One region of the Tardiphaga alba genome, then DNA from elsewhere that is predicted to be linked to it. Evidence: predicted binding sites of a transcription regulator. Region 1 holds the regulator's gene; each other region holds the start of a gene.
The links. Region 1 encodes LexA, which represses DNA repair genes until DNA is damaged. Its sites were predicted from a motif close to TGTTCNNNNTGTGTTCNG; they were not measured.
Positions count from the first base shown of each region.

Region 2: a site for LexA is predicted at 1,533-1,550, ahead of RPMA_RS10495 (putative DNA modification/repair radical SAM protein). Genes of this name have one in related genera too.
Region 3: a site for LexA is predicted at 4,049-4,066, ahead of RPMA_RS05805 (PA0069 family radical SAM protein). Genes of this name have one in related genera too.

Region 1 is NZ_CP036498.1:3,450,096-3,455,718, reverse strand. It holds gene RPMA_RS16270 (glutamine--tRNA ligase/YqeY domain fusion protein) at 6-1,688, shown strand; gene RPMA_RS16265 (ComEC/Rec2 family competence protein) at 1,888-4,152, shown strand; gene lexA (transcriptional repressor LexA) at 4,217-4,930, opposite strand; gene RPMA_RS16255 (YgiQ family radical SAM protein) at 5,361-5,623, shown strand, end outside.
Region 2 is NZ_CP036498.1:2,242,818-2,248,440, reverse strand. It holds gene RPMA_RS10505 (Y-family DNA polymerase) at 1-768, opposite strand, end outside; gene RPMA_RS10500 (ImuA family protein) at 653-1,471, opposite strand; gene RPMA_RS10495 (putative DNA modification/repair radical SAM protein) at 1,627-2,868, shown strand; gene RPMA_RS10490 (UdgX family uracil-DNA binding protein) at 3,042-4,502, shown strand; gene cnbZ (2-amino-5-chloromuconate deaminase CnbZ) at 4,630-5,373, opposite strand; gene RPMA_RS10480 (MexW/MexI family multidrug efflux RND transporter permease subunit) at 5,494-5,623, opposite strand, start outside.
Region 3 is NZ_CP036498.1:1,227,462-1,233,084, reverse strand. It holds gene RPMA_RS05820 (glycosyltransferase family 39 protein) at 1-1,289, opposite strand, end outside; partial or broken gene RPMA_RS05815 (ribonuclease HII) at 1,368-2,116, opposite strand; gene RPMA_RS05810 (VOC family protein) at 2,292-2,750, opposite strand; gene RPMA_RS05805 (PA0069 family radical SAM protein) at 2,867-4,027, opposite strand; gene RPMA_RS05800 (glycosyltransferase family protein) at 4,189-4,758, shown strand; gene RPMA_RS05795 (bifunctional helix-turn-helix transcriptional regulator/GNAT family N-acetyltransferase) at 4,933-5,623, shown strand, end outside.

The DNA.
Region 1 (5,623 bases):
AGCTTATGACAGACGAATCGACCGCGGACACCGGCTCTGAGGCCGGCCGCGATTTTATCCGCGACATCGTGGCGGCGGACCTGGAATCCGGCAAGCACAAAAGCGTGGTGACGCGTTTCCCGCCGGAGCCGAACGGCTACCTGCATCTCGGCCACGCCAAGTCGATCTGCCTGAATTTTGGCGTCGCCGCCGAGTTCGGCGGGCGCTGCAATTTGCGTTTCGACGACACCAACCCGACCAAGGAAGAGCAGGAATATATCGACGCCATCCAGCGCGACGTCCGCTGGCTCGGCTTCGAATGGGGCGAGGGCAACCTGCATTTCGCCTCGGATTACTTCGAGCAGCTCTATGACTGGGCGGTGCACCTGATCCGGGCCGGCAAGGCCTATGTGGACGACCAGTCGCCGGAAGAGATGCGCATTGCCCGCGGCACGCTGACCGAGCCCGGCAAGAACAGCCCGTTCCGCGATCGTTCGGTTGAAGAAAATCTCGACCTGTTCGCGCGCATGCGCGCCGGCGAATTCCCGAACGGCGCGCGCGTGCTGCGCGCCAAGATCGACATGGCTGCCGGCAACATCAACCTGCGCGACCCCGTGATCTACCGCATCCTGCATGCGCATCATCCGCGCACCGGCGAGGCCTGGAAAATCTATCCGAGCTACGACTTCGCCCATGGCCAGTCGGATGCCATCGAACATGTGACGCACTCGATCTGCACGCTGGAATTCGAGGATCACCGGCCGCTCTATGACTGGTGTCTCGACAATCTGCCGGTCCCATCGCGGCCGCATCAGTATGAGTTTGCGCGGCTCAACATGACCTACACGCTGCTGTCGAAGCGCGTGCTCACCGAGCTCGTGCGCGGCGGCCATGTCACAGGCTGGGACGATCCGCGCATGCCGACGCTGGCCGGCCTGCAGCGCCGCGGCATTCCCGCAGAAGCCCTGCGCGAATTCATCAAGCGCATCGGCGTCGCCAAGGCGAATTCCACCGTCGATCTCTCGATGTTCGATTTCGCCGTGCGCGAGACGCTGAATCGCACCGCGCCGCGCCGCATGGCGGTGCTGCGGCCGCTGAAGGTCGTCATCGAAAACTATCCGGAAGGGCAGGTCGAGCAGCTCGAGGCCGTCAACCATCCCGACGATGCTGCGCTCGGCACCCGCCAGATCCCGTTCAGCCGCGAGCTCTATATCGAGCACGAGGACTTTATGGAGGATCCGCCGAAGAAGTTCTTCCGCATGGCGCCGGGCCGCGAGGTGCGTTTGCGCTACGGCTTCTTCATCACCTGCAAGGATGTCGTGAAGAACGACAAGGGCGAGGTGGTCGAACTGCGCTGCACCTACGATCCCGAAACCCGCGGGGGCAACGCGCCTGACGGCCGCAAGGTGAAGGCGACGATCCACTGGGTCAGTGCTTCGCATGCGGTGCCGGCGGAAGTGCGCGTCTATGAGCAACTGTTCGCGACGCCGACGCCGGAAGCGTCGAATTTTGCCGAGCAGATCAATCCGAATTCGCTGGAAGTGCTCGATGGCGCCATGCTGGAGCCGGCGCTGGCGAGCGACAACTATGATGGCGCGATGCAGTTCGAGCGGCAGGGCTATTTCTGCCGTGACAAGGACTCAGCCCCCGGCAAACCGGTGTTCAACCGTACCGTCGGCCTGCGCGACAGCTACGCCAAGCTGGCCTGATTGTAGGATGGGTAGAGCGCAGGCGCGATAGCGCCGAAGCGAAAACCCATCATTCCGTCTTTTCGGCAGGCTCCGCTGATGGGTTTCGCTTCGCTCTACCCATCCTACGCGTCTGAGATTAGTTCGCGCATTCTGCATCCGTTCCGCTAGTCGCCGCTCGCCCTTCCGATAGCATTCGGCAGGGCGAGCGAGCGGTTCGATGGAGCAAAGCGGGGGACAGCAGCGCAATCAGGCGAGAGCGGTCACATGGCCGCCATCGACGACGGCCGGCGCGCTCGCGCCCCATCATTCCTGGACATGGCCGTTCGACTGGCTCCGCGCCTGGGCGCAGGCGGAAGCCGGGCCCGGCCGTTTGCTGCCCTGGGTGCCGGTGGCTTTCGGCGCCGGCATCGCGCTGTATTTTGCAGCGGAGCGCGAGCCGGTGGCTGGGGTGGCGGCCGCAACGGCCTGTGCTTTTGCCATCGCAGCCATTCTGCTTCGGCGATCTTCTGCATTTCCTACCATGCTTCTCGCAGCCGCCTTGGCTGCAGGTTTCGCCTGCGCAACGTGGAAAAGTGCGCGCATCGCGCATGAGGTTCTGGCGAAGCCGGTTTTCGGGGCGGCACTGACCGGCTTCGTCGAAACCCGCGAGGAGCGCGAGCGCAGCGATCGTTTCGTGCTGCGCGTGGCGACGATGGAGACGCCGCGGGACGCGATCAAGCTGACGCGCGTGCGGCTGTCGGTGAAAAAGGGGACGGCGCCTGCGGTTGGCAGTTTCGTCACGCTGAAGGCGCGTTTGCAGCCGCCGCTCGCGCCGCTGCGGCCAGGCGGTTACGACTTTGCGCGCGATCTCTATTTCCAGGGCATCGGCGCTTCGGGCTTCGTCACCGGCGCGATCAGGAAGGTCGATCCACCCACGCCGCCATCGCGGCATCTGCAATATGCCGCCACCATGCAGGGCATGCGCGATGCCATCGATGCGCGTATTCGGGCGTCGCTCACGGGCGACAACCGCGCCATCGCGACGGCGCTCCTGACCGGCCGGCGGGATGCGATCTCATCGGACGTCAACGACGCCATGTTCATTTCCGGGCTCGGCCATGTACTGTCGATCTCCGGCTATCACATGGCGGTGGTCGCCGGCGTGGTGTTCTTTGTCGTGCGCGCGCTCTTGGCGCTGATCCCCGTGCTGACGGTGACGTTTCCCATCAAGAAGGTTGCGGCTGCGGCGGCATTATTGGCCGCGCTGTTCTACTTGCTGCTGTCGGGAGCCGAGGTCGCGACGCAGAGATCCTTCATCATGACTGCGGTGGTGCTGATCGCGGTCATGGTCGATCGCCGCGCCATCACCTTCCGCACACTGGCGATCGCGGCGCTGATCGTGCTGATCGTCACGCCTGAGGCGCTGGTGCATCCGAGTTTCCAGATGTCGTTCGCGGCGACGCTCGGCCTCGTGGCGCTGGTGCAGATCGGCATGCCAGCTTTGTTCGCGACATCCGAGAGTTCGACGACGGCACGCATCGCGCTCTGGGGCGGCCGCGAACTTTCATTGCTGCTGCTCGCATCGCTGGTCGCTGGCCTCGCGACGATGCCTTATGCGGCCTATCATTTTCACCGCATCACGCCTTACGGCATCATCGCCAATCTGCTGGCCATGCCGGTGGTTTCGATACTGGTGATGCCGGCAGGCTTGTTGGGCCTGATCGCCATTCCGTTCGGTTTCGATAGTCTGTTTTGGCACATCATGGAGATCGGGCTGCAATGGATGATCTTTGTGTCCAAGTGGGTGGCAGGGCTCCCCGGTGCGATCGGTCGCGTGTCGGCCTTCGGGACGGGGCCGCTGATCGCAGCCAGTTTCGGCATCATCCTGCTCGCATTGCTGCGCACGCCGTTGCGTTATGCGGGCGTGATCGCGCTGGCGGTGGCAACAGTGTGGGCTGCATTCACAAGGCAGCCTGACGTGCTGATCGCCGGTGACGGCCAGAGCGTGGCTGTCCGCGGACGTGACGGCCGGCTACATGTGATGCGCAGCGGCAAGGATGCGTTTTTGGTCAAGGAATGGCTTGGCGCGGATGCCGATGCGCGATTGCCGACCGATGCTTCGCTTGGCGAAGGCGTGTCATGCGATCCGTCAGGCTGCGTGACGGCGCTCGGTGATGGCGCCCTGATTGCCCTGACGTTGATGCCGGATGCATTCAGTGATGACTGTGAGCGCACGGTGTTGATCGTCACCGCGAAGCAGGCGCCCACCAACTGCCGGGCGATGGTGATCGATCGCGAGAGGCTGCAGGGGCAGGGAGCGACCAGTCTGCGGCGCGTTGGTGACGGTTTCTCAGCGGAGACGACGCGCACAGGCGGCTTGCAGCGGCCCTGGGCGCGCGGACCTGTCGATGCCGTGGAAGCTGCGAGTTCGACCGGCCAACGCACGCGCCAGGGACCGGTCGATGCAACGCCGGCGGAGACGGATCTCGCGCCGGACGATTGAGCAGGATCCCGAAAAGCGGATATGGGTTTTCGGGATCAGATCACGCTTTTACCGAGCGCATCGCTCAGTAGCGGCGATAGAGGCCGGTGAGCTTGCCTTGGATGCGCACGCGGTTCGGCGGCAGGATGCGAACCTCATAGGCCGCATTCGCCGGCTCCAGCGCGATGGAGGCGCCGCGGCGGCGGAAGCGTTTCAGCGTGGCTTCCTCGTCGTCGATCAACGCCACGACGATGTCGCCGGTGTCGGCGCTGTCGGATTTCTGGATCAGCGCCATGTCGCCATCGAGAATGCCGGCGTCCTGCATGGAATCGCCGCGCACTTCGAGCGCATAATGTTCGCCATTGCCGAGCATATCCTGCGGCACGCTGATCGAATGGCTGCGGGTCTGCAGCGCTTCGATGGGCGTACCAGCCGCTATCCGGCCCATCACCGGCACCGAGATGGTGCGGCCGCCGTCATCGTCGCTGGCCACGGGGGTGGGCGCGGAGCGGCCCTTGCCCAGCGTGCCTTCGATGACGCTCGGCGTGAAGCCGCGTCGTCCGCTCGCAGGGGCTGCGGTGTTGAGTTCAGGCAGCTTGATCACTTCGATCGCGCGTGCGCGGTTCGGCAGGCGGCGGATGAAGCCGCGTTCCTCCAGCGCCGTAATCAGGCGGTGGATGCCGGATTTGGAGCGCAGGTCGAGCGCATCCTTCATCTCGTCGAAGGAGGGCGGGACGCCGGCTTCCTTCAGTCGCTGGTCAATGAAGCGGAGCAGTTCGTATTGCTTGCGCGTGAGCATCTGAAAGCCATCCTCAGTTGACGGGTCTTCAACGACAGATCGTCGGCCGCCGCGTGTGTTTCAGGACCTCGTTGCAGACACCCTTTGCAGGGCATCTCATCGAGGGCAGTTCGCGAGTTCGGGCAACGCTTGACGACTAAGCCACGGAATCTCGAAACAAATCATGAACGAACACTATCTGTTCCATATGTGTTCCGCAATGGCTAATTTTGTCATCTTTCGCGCTTTCTGGACGTCCTTGCGACCCATTCGGAACGGCGCGTTTGTTTGCCCCGGTCGCGCGCGCTTACGGTGCGTGGTGGTACCAAGATAATCTTCTGCGAAGCGAAGCCGTCACAGTTCCCGCCAATGCCGGCAAAGACTGCATCGTTCTCGCTCAATATGCAGCGCCGCCGTTGAATTCGGACTCCCGGAGTCTTATGCGTGGCGCATGACAAATCTCGCCGTCGCCGAACAACCATTGATGTCCCGCGCCTTCCTGGTGCCGCAGCGCAAGCCTGCGCCATTCCTGCCCATGAGCCGTGCCGAGATGGACGAACTCGGCTGGGACGCATGCGACATCGTGCTGGTCACCGGCGACGCCTATGTCGATCATCCCTCATTCGGCATGGCCATCATCGGCCGCCTCTTGGAAGCGCAGGGTTTTCGCGTCGGCATCATTTCGCAGCCGGACTGGCATTCGGCCGAGCCGTT
Region 2 (5,623 bases), 1.2 Mb from region 1:
AAAGCGCTTTTCGACGATGTAATCCGGCAGCGGTTTTCGCGGAGAGATCGGGCTGTCGCCCTGCCCGAGTGCTGCTTCCAGCAAGGCGGTGAAAGCCGCACCAAAACGTGCGGTGATCTCGGCGCGGCCGCGCGCTGCGACATCACCGATGGTCTTGAGGCCCGCACGCCGCAAGCCACGCATGATCGCATCATCCGCGCCAAGCGGATAAAGCGGCAGCGGTTTTACAGCCTTCGCTTCATCACCGGCTGCTATGATGCGGCCATGCTTGTGGCGGCTGAGCGTGCGCGCGCAGACTGACGTGCCGGCAATCGCGGCACTGACGATGAAACCCTGCTTTGTCAGCGTGGCGCAGAGCTGCTCCATCAACGCCGCCTCACCGCCGAACAGATGTGTGCAGCCGGTGATGTCGAGAAACAATCCATGTGGCGCATCGAGCGCCACAAGCGGCGTAAAACGATCGCACCAGTCGGCGATGGCATTCAGCAATTCCGTGTCCGCGACGGGATCGGCATCGCAGACATCGATATCGGGACAGACCGCGCGCGCATTGGCGAGCGGCATGCCGATCTCGAGGCCGAGCTTTGCCGCCGCATCGTTCAGCGCGGTGATCTGCCAGGCATTGTTTTCCTTCGCGGCTACGATCAGCGATCTATGCGCGTCGTGCAACGCGCCGCTGCGGGCGCGCTGGCGCTTGATGCGGTCGGTCGGCAGGCGCGGTAGCCACAGGCTGAGAATGCGTCTTCCCTGCTTCAGACTCGGTGTCACGGAAAAGGCACTCATCACATTTCCATTCCATGATCCATCGGCCGGTCTGGCCATGGCGATTGCGAACGAGATTGACGTCGAGGACCGGTGCGCCCCAGGCTTCCCATGGCGCTGTCGGCGGCGAACGCGCGGCCTGCACCACCCAGCGCGTCTCGGCTGTGCTGACCATCGGCAAGGCAGACGTCCGCAGCATCACGCAAGAGACGCCGGAGTTTTGTGCGGCCAGCGTATATTTGCGGCTGGCGACCAGATCGAAGGCGCGCACCTCGCCCCACAGATCGAGGATGACGGTGCCGAGCGCATCGCAGGCCAGCGCATCGGCGCCGACGCGCAGCGCCATCTCATGATCGGCCGCCGCGACCAGCACGATGCCGCGCGGATCGAGGCCGAGTTCCTTCAGCCCGCTCATCGCCAGCGCACCGCCTTCGCGGGCAACGAAATCCTGCCGGATCCACAGCAGCGGCTTAGCCCTGCTCAGGCGCTGCGCCATGCCGGCAACGAAGCCCGTCGCGGCGCCGATCTGCCGTGTCTCCAGCGCGAAGACTTCATGCAGGGTTCCGCGGATAAGGCCGCCCTGCAGCACTTCATCCGCCCCGGCATGGCCCAGCGCCACGCGATCGAGGCGCGTGGTATCTTCATGCCCTTCGATGCGCTCTATGCTGCCGCGCAAGCGCGCAAGCGTGTCCGTGCGTGCGCCGGTCATGCGCCGCTCCTCAAAATCTTTGCCAGTGATGGGTTTCCAATGAACCCGTTACTGGCTCATTTGTTCATGATGTGTTCTATATAACGACGAGAGGCTCGGCTGAGTCAATCGGGACAGCGACCCATATTTTCGCAGCGGTATTGGAAGGGACTGACATGGACGTGAAGCGCAAGCTGGAGATCCTCGCGGATGCCGCCAAATATGACGCTTCATGCGCATCAAGCGGCACCGAGAAACGGGATTCCCGCGACGGCAAGGGCATGGGCTCGACCGATGCAGGCATGGGCATCTGTCATTCCTATGCGCCGGACGGCCGCTGCATCTCGCTGCTGAAGATCCTGCTGACCAATGCCTGCAATTACGATTGCCTCTATTGCGTCAACCGCGCCTCCAGCAATGTGACGCGGGCACGCTTCACCGTGGATGAAGTGGTGCAGCTCACGCTGGATTTCTATCGGCGCAATTATATCGAGGGGCTGTTTCTCTCATCGGGCATCATCCGCAGCGCCGATTACACGATGGAGCAAGTGGTCGCCGTCGCGCGAAAATTGCGCGAGGAACATCACTTTCGCGGCTACATCCATTTGAAGACCATTCCCGAAGCCGATGAGGCATTGATTACCGAGGCTGGCAAATATGCGGATCGGCTTTCGATCAATATCGAAGTGCCGGATGAAGGCAGCCTGAAGCAACTGGCGCCGGAAAAGGACGTGCGCGCGATCCGCCGCACCATGGGACGTTTGCGTCTCAAGCTGGATGAAGCCCGCGAGGGCGCCAAGCCGACGCCGCGCGGCCGCACGGCGCCGCGCTTTGCGCCGGCCGGCCAAAGCACGCAGATGATCGTCGGCGCCGACAGCGCCAATGACGCGACCATCATCAAGACCTCGGCCAATCTCTATGGCTCCTACAATCTGAAGCGCGTCTATTACTCGGCCTTCAGTCCGATCCCCGATGCCAGCCGTTCCTTGCCGTTGCGCGCGCCGCCCTTGATGCGCGAGCATCGGCTCTATCAGGCCGACTGGCTGATGCGTTTCTATGGCTTCGATGCCGACGAGATCGTGGCTGGCGATAACGGCATGCTGTCGCTGGACATGGATCCGAAACTCGCCTGGGCGCTGCGCCATCGCGACCGTTTCCCGCTCGACATCAACCGCGCCAGCCGCGAGGATCTGTTGCGCGTGCCCGGTTTTGGCGCGCGGGCTGTGCAGCGGATCATCGAGACGCGGCGGATTTCGGCGATCCGCGTCGGCGACCTCGCAGCGCTGCATATCCCACGGAACAAGGCGCTGCCGTTCATCGTTCTTCCTGATCACCGACCGGCAACGGCGCTGCTCGATGGCGCCAATCTGGCGGAGCGGTTCAAGCCGAAGGCGAAGCAACTGGGATTCGCCTTTTAAGCGCGCCCCACATCCTCCGCCGTCATCCTGAGGTGCGAGCACTGGCGAGCCTCGAAGGATGGTGTTTGGCGCAGTCAGAGCCCGCGGCCGTCCTTCGAGGCCGCGCGTTGCGCGGCACCTCAGGATGACGGGAGAGTTTGTGGTGAGATTGTTGAAGACGAGAGTGTATTGACATGCACACCATCATCCTCGATGGCGAGACCGATTTCGATGGCTGGCGCAAGGCGGCACGTCTGCTGGCGATGAATGCCGTTGCGCCTGCGGATGTGACCTGGCTCGTCGCCGGCGGCAATGAGCCCGAACTATTGCCCGCAACACAGAGCGCACCGCTCGAAGACATCCGCGGCACCTTCAATGTGCCGGCGCAGTTCGTCGATCTCGCAAAATCCGTGATCCTGCATCGCGATCCCCAGCGCTTTGCCCTGCTCTATCGCATGCTGTGGCGGCTGCGCAGCAATCACGATCTGCTGCAACTGGCGACCGATGCGGACACCGCCAAACTTGAGAGCATGGCCAAGGCGATCCGCCGCGACGAGCACAAGATGCATGCCTTCGTGCGCTTCCGCGAAATCGGCCGCGATGCCAAGGCGCATTTCGTGGCGTGGTTCGAGCCGGAGCATCACATCGTCGAACTCAGCGCGCCGTTTTTCGCGCGGCGCTTTGCCGACATGTCCTGGTCGATCCTGACGCCGGATCTGTGCGCGCATTGGGACGGACACAAAGTGTCGTTCTCGCCGGGCGTAGATAAATCCATGGCGCCGTCGAGCGACCGGCTCGAAGAGGTTTGGCTGACCTATTACGCCAATATCTTCAATCCCGCGCGTCTGAAGACCATGGCGATGCAGAAGGAGATGCCGAAGAAATACTGGCGCAACCTGCCCGAAGCGGCGCTGATCAAGCCGCTGATCGAAAAGGCGGAACGTGTCACAGGCGAGATGATTGCCGCGGAAGCGCTGGAGCCGAAGAAGCCGCAGCGCCGCGAGGACATCGTGCCGCGATCACACACCGCATCGGATGAGCATTCAAACGACAACAGCCTCACCGCATTGCGCGACGAAGCTGCCGATTGCCGCGCCTGCGCGCTTTGGAAGGATGCCACCCAGACCGTGTTCGGCGAAGGGCCGAAACAGGCTTCGGTGATGATGGTCGGCGAACAGCCCGGCGACAAGGAAGACCTTGCCGGCAAGCCATTTGTCGGGCCGGCCGGACAGATGCTCGACAAGGCACTGAAGGAAGCCGGCATCGTCAGAGACAAGGTCTATGTGACCAATGCGGTGAAGCATTTCAAATTTGTGCCGCGCGGCAAATTCCGGCTGCATCAGAAGCCCGCAACGCCGGAAATTAAGGCGTGCCGTCCTTGGTATGAACGCGAGAAGGCGTTGGTGCAGCCGGAGCTTGTCGTCGCGATGGGCGCGACGGCTGCGCAGAGCGTGTTCGGCAAGATCGTGCCGGTCGGCAAGACGCGCGGCCGCGTGATTGATCTGGAGGATGGCACGCGCGTGCTTGTGACCGTGCATCCGTCCTATCTGCTGCGCCTGCCGGACGAAGATGCGCGGCTGCGCGAATATGCGAATTTTGTCGCGGATCTTCGCATTGTCGCCGCGCATCTCAGTGCCTCACCGCGCGCCGCTTAGTCTGTCATCCCCGCGAAAGCGGGGATCCATAACCTCCGCAGAGCTAATTGGAATGCCATAGCCTGCCGTGTTTTCATTATCTCGACAGCGTGTATGGATCCCCGCTTTCGCGGGGATGACATGGGAGTTAAATCACGATCTCCCGCATTACGCGGCGTGTATCCATTTCGAATTCGAGATCGACCACGGGCGGCCGTGCGAAGTGCCAAGTCATGCCTTGGCGTGCGGCACCGCGTTTCACGAGTTCATCCGCCACGACCGGGTGGAAATCCTGCACCGTATAGACCTGTGTCACCGTCGTATCCTTCCAGCTGAAGCCGAAAGCGCTGAGACGCTCTTCCATCGTGTTCATCGTCATGCGCGCTTTCTCGCGCAAGGCATCCGCCGACGTTTCGCGGTAGCGCACGATGCGCTCGGGATATGTGCCAGCACCACCGCGCGCTTCCGCGCCGCCTGCGATGACGAAGCTTGGTCCCGCGCCCTTCGATTCCCGCACGAAGGAAAACGCGTAGAACGACGGTTCGCTCGGCGGATCGATTTCGAGACAGACATTGCTGCGCGCGACGGGATTATTGGTGCCGTCGAAGATGCCCCACTCCGCAAGCGTCTTCACATAATGTTCGTTGAACTTGCGAAAACCGGCTTCATCGACAACGCCCGGCGAGCGCAATTCGCAGGCGCAGAACGATGTGAGTGGACGACCTGCTGCGCGAATATAGTCGGCGATGCGCGCAAAGCCTTCGGCCAACGGCAACCACCTATCGAAGCGGACGCGTTCGACCTCGTAGCCAGGCAATGCTGCAGCGCCGCTCGAATACTGAAACAGTGCGGGAATGTAACGATAATTGCCGGGCGTGAAATCGCGCGTCATCGAGGGGGCTCCTCCGGGGGCGTCCGCCTCAAAACGCAAATGGCGGATCGATTTTGTCGATCCGCCATCCAACCTCAATCCATCTAAGCCTGCAAGCTCAGCGCCGCAAGGCCCGATGCGTCACGTCGTCTTTGCATGCTTGAGATCGAAATCGGCGATCTCCTTGGCGCGCTGGCTTTCCTTGCCGGCGCGGTGGTCGGTAGCGATGGCCACATAGACCGCGGGCAGCACGAACAGCGTGAACAGCGTG
Region 3 (5,623 bases), 2.2 Mb from region 1:
TGCGCGTCATTCAGCACGTGCGGGCGCGAAGCGCTCATGCCGATCAGCGCCGCCAGTTGCGGATCGCCCGCGACGGAGGTGAGCTTCTGCCCGGTGCGACGCTCGAAATTCTCGCCGAAGAAGCGCCCGATCTCGCGCGCCGGAAGCGCGGTGCGATCTTCCGGACCGTCGATCCATGGAAAAACCACGATATTGGCAAGCACGGCCAATACGGGCGCGACGATTGCCGCGGCCCAGACTTTTCGCAGGACACGCTGGCGCCGCAGCATGATCAGATTGCCGCACGCCACCACCACGGCCAGGCCCGACATCACCAGCGCAATGCCGGTGCCGCCGACGACATTCGCGCGGCCGTAAAGTGCTGCAAACAGGCTGCCGAGCAGCGCCGGGGCGAGTGCGAAGACATACACATAAGCCCGCGCCGTCCCATCCACCGGCGGGCGGAAAATCACCGGCGCATCCTCGGTGCGCGGCACAAGGCGACGCCAGTTCATTACGGTCAGGACGAACACGCCGGCGGCGGCTGCGATGAGCCAGACCAGCAGGATGCCCCATTGCTCGGCCTTGCCGGCGAGGTCGGTCAGCACCGGTGGCGGCGGCAGCACGCTCGTGCCCGAACGGATCACCCACACGGCGTAAGGCAGCACCAGCGCAGCGATGACGATCAGCGCGAAAAGCGGATCGAAAGATGCGAGATTGCGCCGGCCGCGTGTGGTGGCGAGGCCGAACAGCAGCGGCAGCGGCAGGAGCCACATCGCCTGCGGCGTGGTCAGCAGCAGCAGGCCGGCTTCGATGGACAGCGCAAACCAGGCACTGCGGCGCCCCTGCCCAATCGCCAGCCAGGCATGCAGCAGGAACATCGCCCAGAGTGGACGCGCCAGAACCAGCGGTCCGAATTCGATGCCGGGTGTGCTGAAAGCCGTCACCGTCATGGTCAGCAATACAGCGATCACCGCCTGCGGCGCACCGACGATGTGGCGACCGAGCTGATAGGCCGCCCGGAACATCAGAACTGCGCAGATCTGTGCCAGCAGATAGACACCGAAAATGTGGTTGCCGGCAGCGCGGAAAGCGATATCCGCCAGCCAATAGGCCAGCGGCGGGCCGAATTCAGTCCCGACCTGATATTCCCGGCCATAGGCCAGCACGGTGGCGAGATCACCGGGCGGCCCGCGATAAAGCAGCAGCGGCACGACAAGCCAGAGCAGCGCCTGGCACAGCACCACGATCCAGAACACCAGCCGCGGCCGGGCGCGGATCAGTTCGACGATCAGGGAAGTGAAGCGCATGAACGTCTGGACCGGCCCGCGAATGAAAGAAGCCCACAGGTGATACGGCGGGCAGCCTTTTGAGGCAACCGCAGCCGATCAGGCGGAGAGGTCGAGGGTCGCCTGCACCGTCACGACCTCGCTCTCGACCACGATCGTTTCGCGGCGAAGGCGGGCAGCCACCACCGGGGCGAACAGGCTGCGATGATGGATGCTGGGGCCGAGTTCGTGCAAAGCCTTGAGATGCTGCGGCACGCCATAGCCCTTGTGCACCTCGAACCCATAGCCGGGGCATTCCTCGGCGAGACGGCACATCAGCCGGTCGCGCGAGACTTTTGCGATGATGGAGGCGGCCGCGATGGACAGCACCTGCGCATCGCCGCCGATGACTGCTTCGCAGGTCGCCGGCGTATCGATCTTGTCGCGACCATCGACGAAGACATGTTTCGGCGCCTCCGGCAGCGAGGCGACCGCACGCGCCAGTGCCCACAGCGAGGCACGCAGGATATTGTCGCGGTCGATCCGCGCCGGTGAGGCATAGGCGACCGCAAAGAAGGACGTCGCGCAGATTTCCTCGAACAGCGCGTCGCGCTTGGCTTCGGTCAGCTTCTTGGAGTCGTCGAGCCCTTTGGGGATGCGCTTGGGATCGAGAATCACCGCGGCGGCCACGACGGGACCGGCCAACGGCCCGCGACCGGCCTCATCGCAACCCGCCACCGGCCAGATGCCCTGCTTCAGCAGCGCACGCTCGCGCTTGAAGCTGGGCGGCCCGGCAATCGCGGGTTCTTGCGGGGCTTGGCGGCTGCCTTGGGCGACTTCGCCGGCTTGGTCCTGGTATCCCGAATCATAGGCGGATCGTGCGCAAGCCGGCCCGATGGCGCAACCGGGAACCCGGACGCGTGCCCGTTATTCCGGGGCGCTCAGTCGTAGCCTGCATGAAGCGAAGCGAAATGCAGGGACCGGCAGATGAATTGAAACGCCGGTCCCCGGATTTCGCTTCGCTCCATCCGGGCTACAAAGGACCTAATCCGCCAGATGCACCCGGCGGTCGTCGCCAACCTCGATGCCCGGCGCCACCACCACATCCCAGGCATGGCCATCGGGATCGGCGAAATAACCGGAATAGCCACCATATTCCGTCTTGTGCGCCGGCTTGATCAGGGTCGCCCCGCAGGAGACGGCGAAGGCCAGCACGGCGTCGACCTCTTCGGGCGAGCTGCAGTTCCAGCCCATCGTGGTGCCGCGAAACGCCTGCGGCCGCGGCTGGTCGGGCAGCTTGGCGTCATCGGCCAGTTGGTCCCATGGAAATAGCGCCAGCAAGCTGGCGCCGGTGTCGTAGAAAGCGATGGCCTCGCCGGTTTCCTTCGCCTTTCGCGCAAAACCGAGTGCTTCATAGAAGGCGATGCTGCGGCGGATATCGTGGACGCCGAGGGTCACCGCAGTCAGGCGCGGCACCAGTTTGGGTCGATTGTTATTCGTCATTTGCGACTCTCCGGATCACGCGACGCAAAAAGCGGAGAAGGGGTCGCCGACCGGCTCTGGTTTCCGGTCGGCGCCCCTCCCCCGAGTTGCTCCCAAGATTGCGAGACCTTCAGGAGTTAGAACAAATTCAGCTGCTGCCCGGCGCCCGCGGGCTTTGCGAAATGATCGAGTGTCAGCTTCGAGCGCTTCTTGTTAAGGCCGAGCTTGCTGCAGGCGATCTCGAAACGGCGGCCGATCATCCAGGCCATCGGCCCCGTGCCCTTCATCCGCGTGCCCCATTGCGAGTCGTAGTCGCGGCCATCACGCATTTCGCGGATCAGCGTGAAAACATGACGATAGCGATCCGGGTAATTCGCCATCAGCCATTCGCGAAACAGGTCCCGGACTTCCAGCGGCAGACGCAGCAACACATAGCTGGCTTCCTTGACACCCGCATGAGCGGCGGCATCGAGAATGCGTTCGATTTCGCTGTCATTCAGCGCCGGGATCACCGGGGCCACCATCACCGTGGTGGGAATGCCGGCATCGGATAGCAGCTTCAGCGCTTCCAGCCGCTTCGACGGCGTCGAGGCGCGCGGCTCCATGGCACGCGCCAGCTTCGCATCGAGCGAGGTCACCGACAGCGCGACCTTGGCAAGGTTGCGCTTGGCCATCCGCGCGAGGATGTCGATGTCGCGCACCACCAGGGCCGATTTGGTGACGATGCCGACGGGATGGCCGGTTTTCTCCAGCACTTCGAGAATGCCGCGCATCACTTTGCGCTCACGCTCGATCGGCTGATACGGATCGGTATTGGTGCCGATCGCGATCATCTTCGGCTCGTATTCGGCGGACGACAGCTCCTTCTCGAGCAGCGCCGGCGCATCCGGCTTCACGAACAGCTTGGATTCGAAATCCAGCCCCGGCGACAGGCCGAGATAGGCATGGGTCGGCCGCGCGAAACAGTAGACGCAGCCATGCTCGCAGCCGCGATAGGGATTGATCGACCGGTCGAAGCCGATATCCGGTGACTCGTTGCGCGTGATGACTTTTCGGGCCGTGTCCGTCGCCACCGTCGTCTTGAACGGCGGCAGGTCATCAAGGCTCTGCCAGCCATCGTCGAAGGCGACGCGGGCCTCCTTCTCGTAACGGCCACTGTCATTGGATTGGGCGCCACGACCGCGCCGCCGCTGGCGGTCGATCGCAACCTCGATCGCCGGAAACGGCGATGGCATTCCCGCGATTTCGGACGGCGCGGAAGCAGTCGGCATCTGAAGGGCTGCGGCGTTCTGATTCATGAGGCCACGCTAGCAGCTTCAAGGAACATATCAAGAACAAAGACGCAGCCAGGCGGTTTTCCCCACACGTGCCGTCTTAGCCATGAATAGCATTGGCAGCTGTATTCAATATGACGACATGATAACGCAGCCGCACGGGTTTTGAGGTATTATCCACATCCATGCTGAGCGTGATCATCCCCACCAATGGTGTCGAACAGCCCGCCGTCGCCACACTGGCGGCGCTGGTGCCGGGCGCCGCTGCGGGCGTGATCCGAGAAGTGCTGCTGGTCGATCGGGCCGGCACCGACGTGATCGAACGCGTGGCCGATGTGGCTGGTTGCGATTTCCTGACATCGACTGGCTCCCGGGCTGCCGCGATGGCCGTTGGCGCCAAAGCTGCACGCTCGTCGTGGCTGATGTTTCTCCATGCCGGCGCCGTGCTCGACGCCGGATGGATCGAGGAAACCCAGCAATTCGTCCAGCGCGTCTCGACCAGCGATCGGCCCCGCGCCGGCATCTTTCGCTACGCCCGCTCGCCCTATGACGAAGCCGGCTTTCGTGACGGGGTGAAGCACCTGCTCCGCAAGGTCAGTGGTCCCAAGGCGGACCAGGGCCTCCTGATCGCACGGGACCATTATGAACGGCTTGGCGGCCATGCCGACACCCGCGGCGCGGAAGCCCGCTTGCTGCGCCAGCTCGGCCGGGCCGAACGCACCATGCTGCGCAGCCGGATCATGATGGTGGCGTGAGGCAAAACCCAGCTGTCATTGCCCGCAAAGGCGGGCAATCCAGTACGCCGGCCTCCCAATCAAATCGCTAGCGGCAGTGTCTACTGGATCCCCCGCCTGCGCGGGGGATGACAGCTGCGATCTACCCAAGCCATACACTTGCCAAAGTCAATTATTTAATTGACATTGGCAACCATGTCGCAAGCCCCTGATCCCGTTGCCGCCGTCCGCGCCTTCAACCGCTTCTACACGCGGCATCTCGGCGTGCTGGACCAACAGCTGCTGGAAAGCCCCTATTCGCTCACGGAAGCGCGGGTGCTCTATGAGCTCGCCAGCAAGGACGGCCAGTCGGCCAAGGAGATCGGCAGCGCGCTCAAGCTCGATGCGGGCTATCTCAGCCGCATTCTGCAAGCCTTCGACGCCAAGGGCCTCGTTGTTCGAAAGCCTTCGCCTGCCGACCGGCGGCAATACCGGCTCAGCCTGACCGCCAAGGGCCGCCTTGCCTTCGGGCGCCTCAATCGCGGCTCGCATGATCAGGTGACTAACATGCTCGATGCCCTCGGCACTCACGCGCCGCGCGTGGTGCAGGCCATGGCGACCATCGAGGCCCTGCTTGGCGAGAGCGAGGCGGCGCAGGCGACGTTGCGCAGTCCACGCCCCGGCGACATGGGCTGGGTAGTGCAAAGCCATGGCGCGCTCTATGCGTCGGAATACGGCTACGACGCCTCCTTCGAGGGCCTCGTGGCCGACATCGTCGCCAAATATATCGCCGCCTTCAATCCCTCGCGCGAGCGCTGCTGGATTGCGGAGATGAATGGCGCGCCGGTCGGCTCGATCTTTCTGGTCAAGGCATCCGACGATATCGCTAAGATCCGGCTCCTGATCA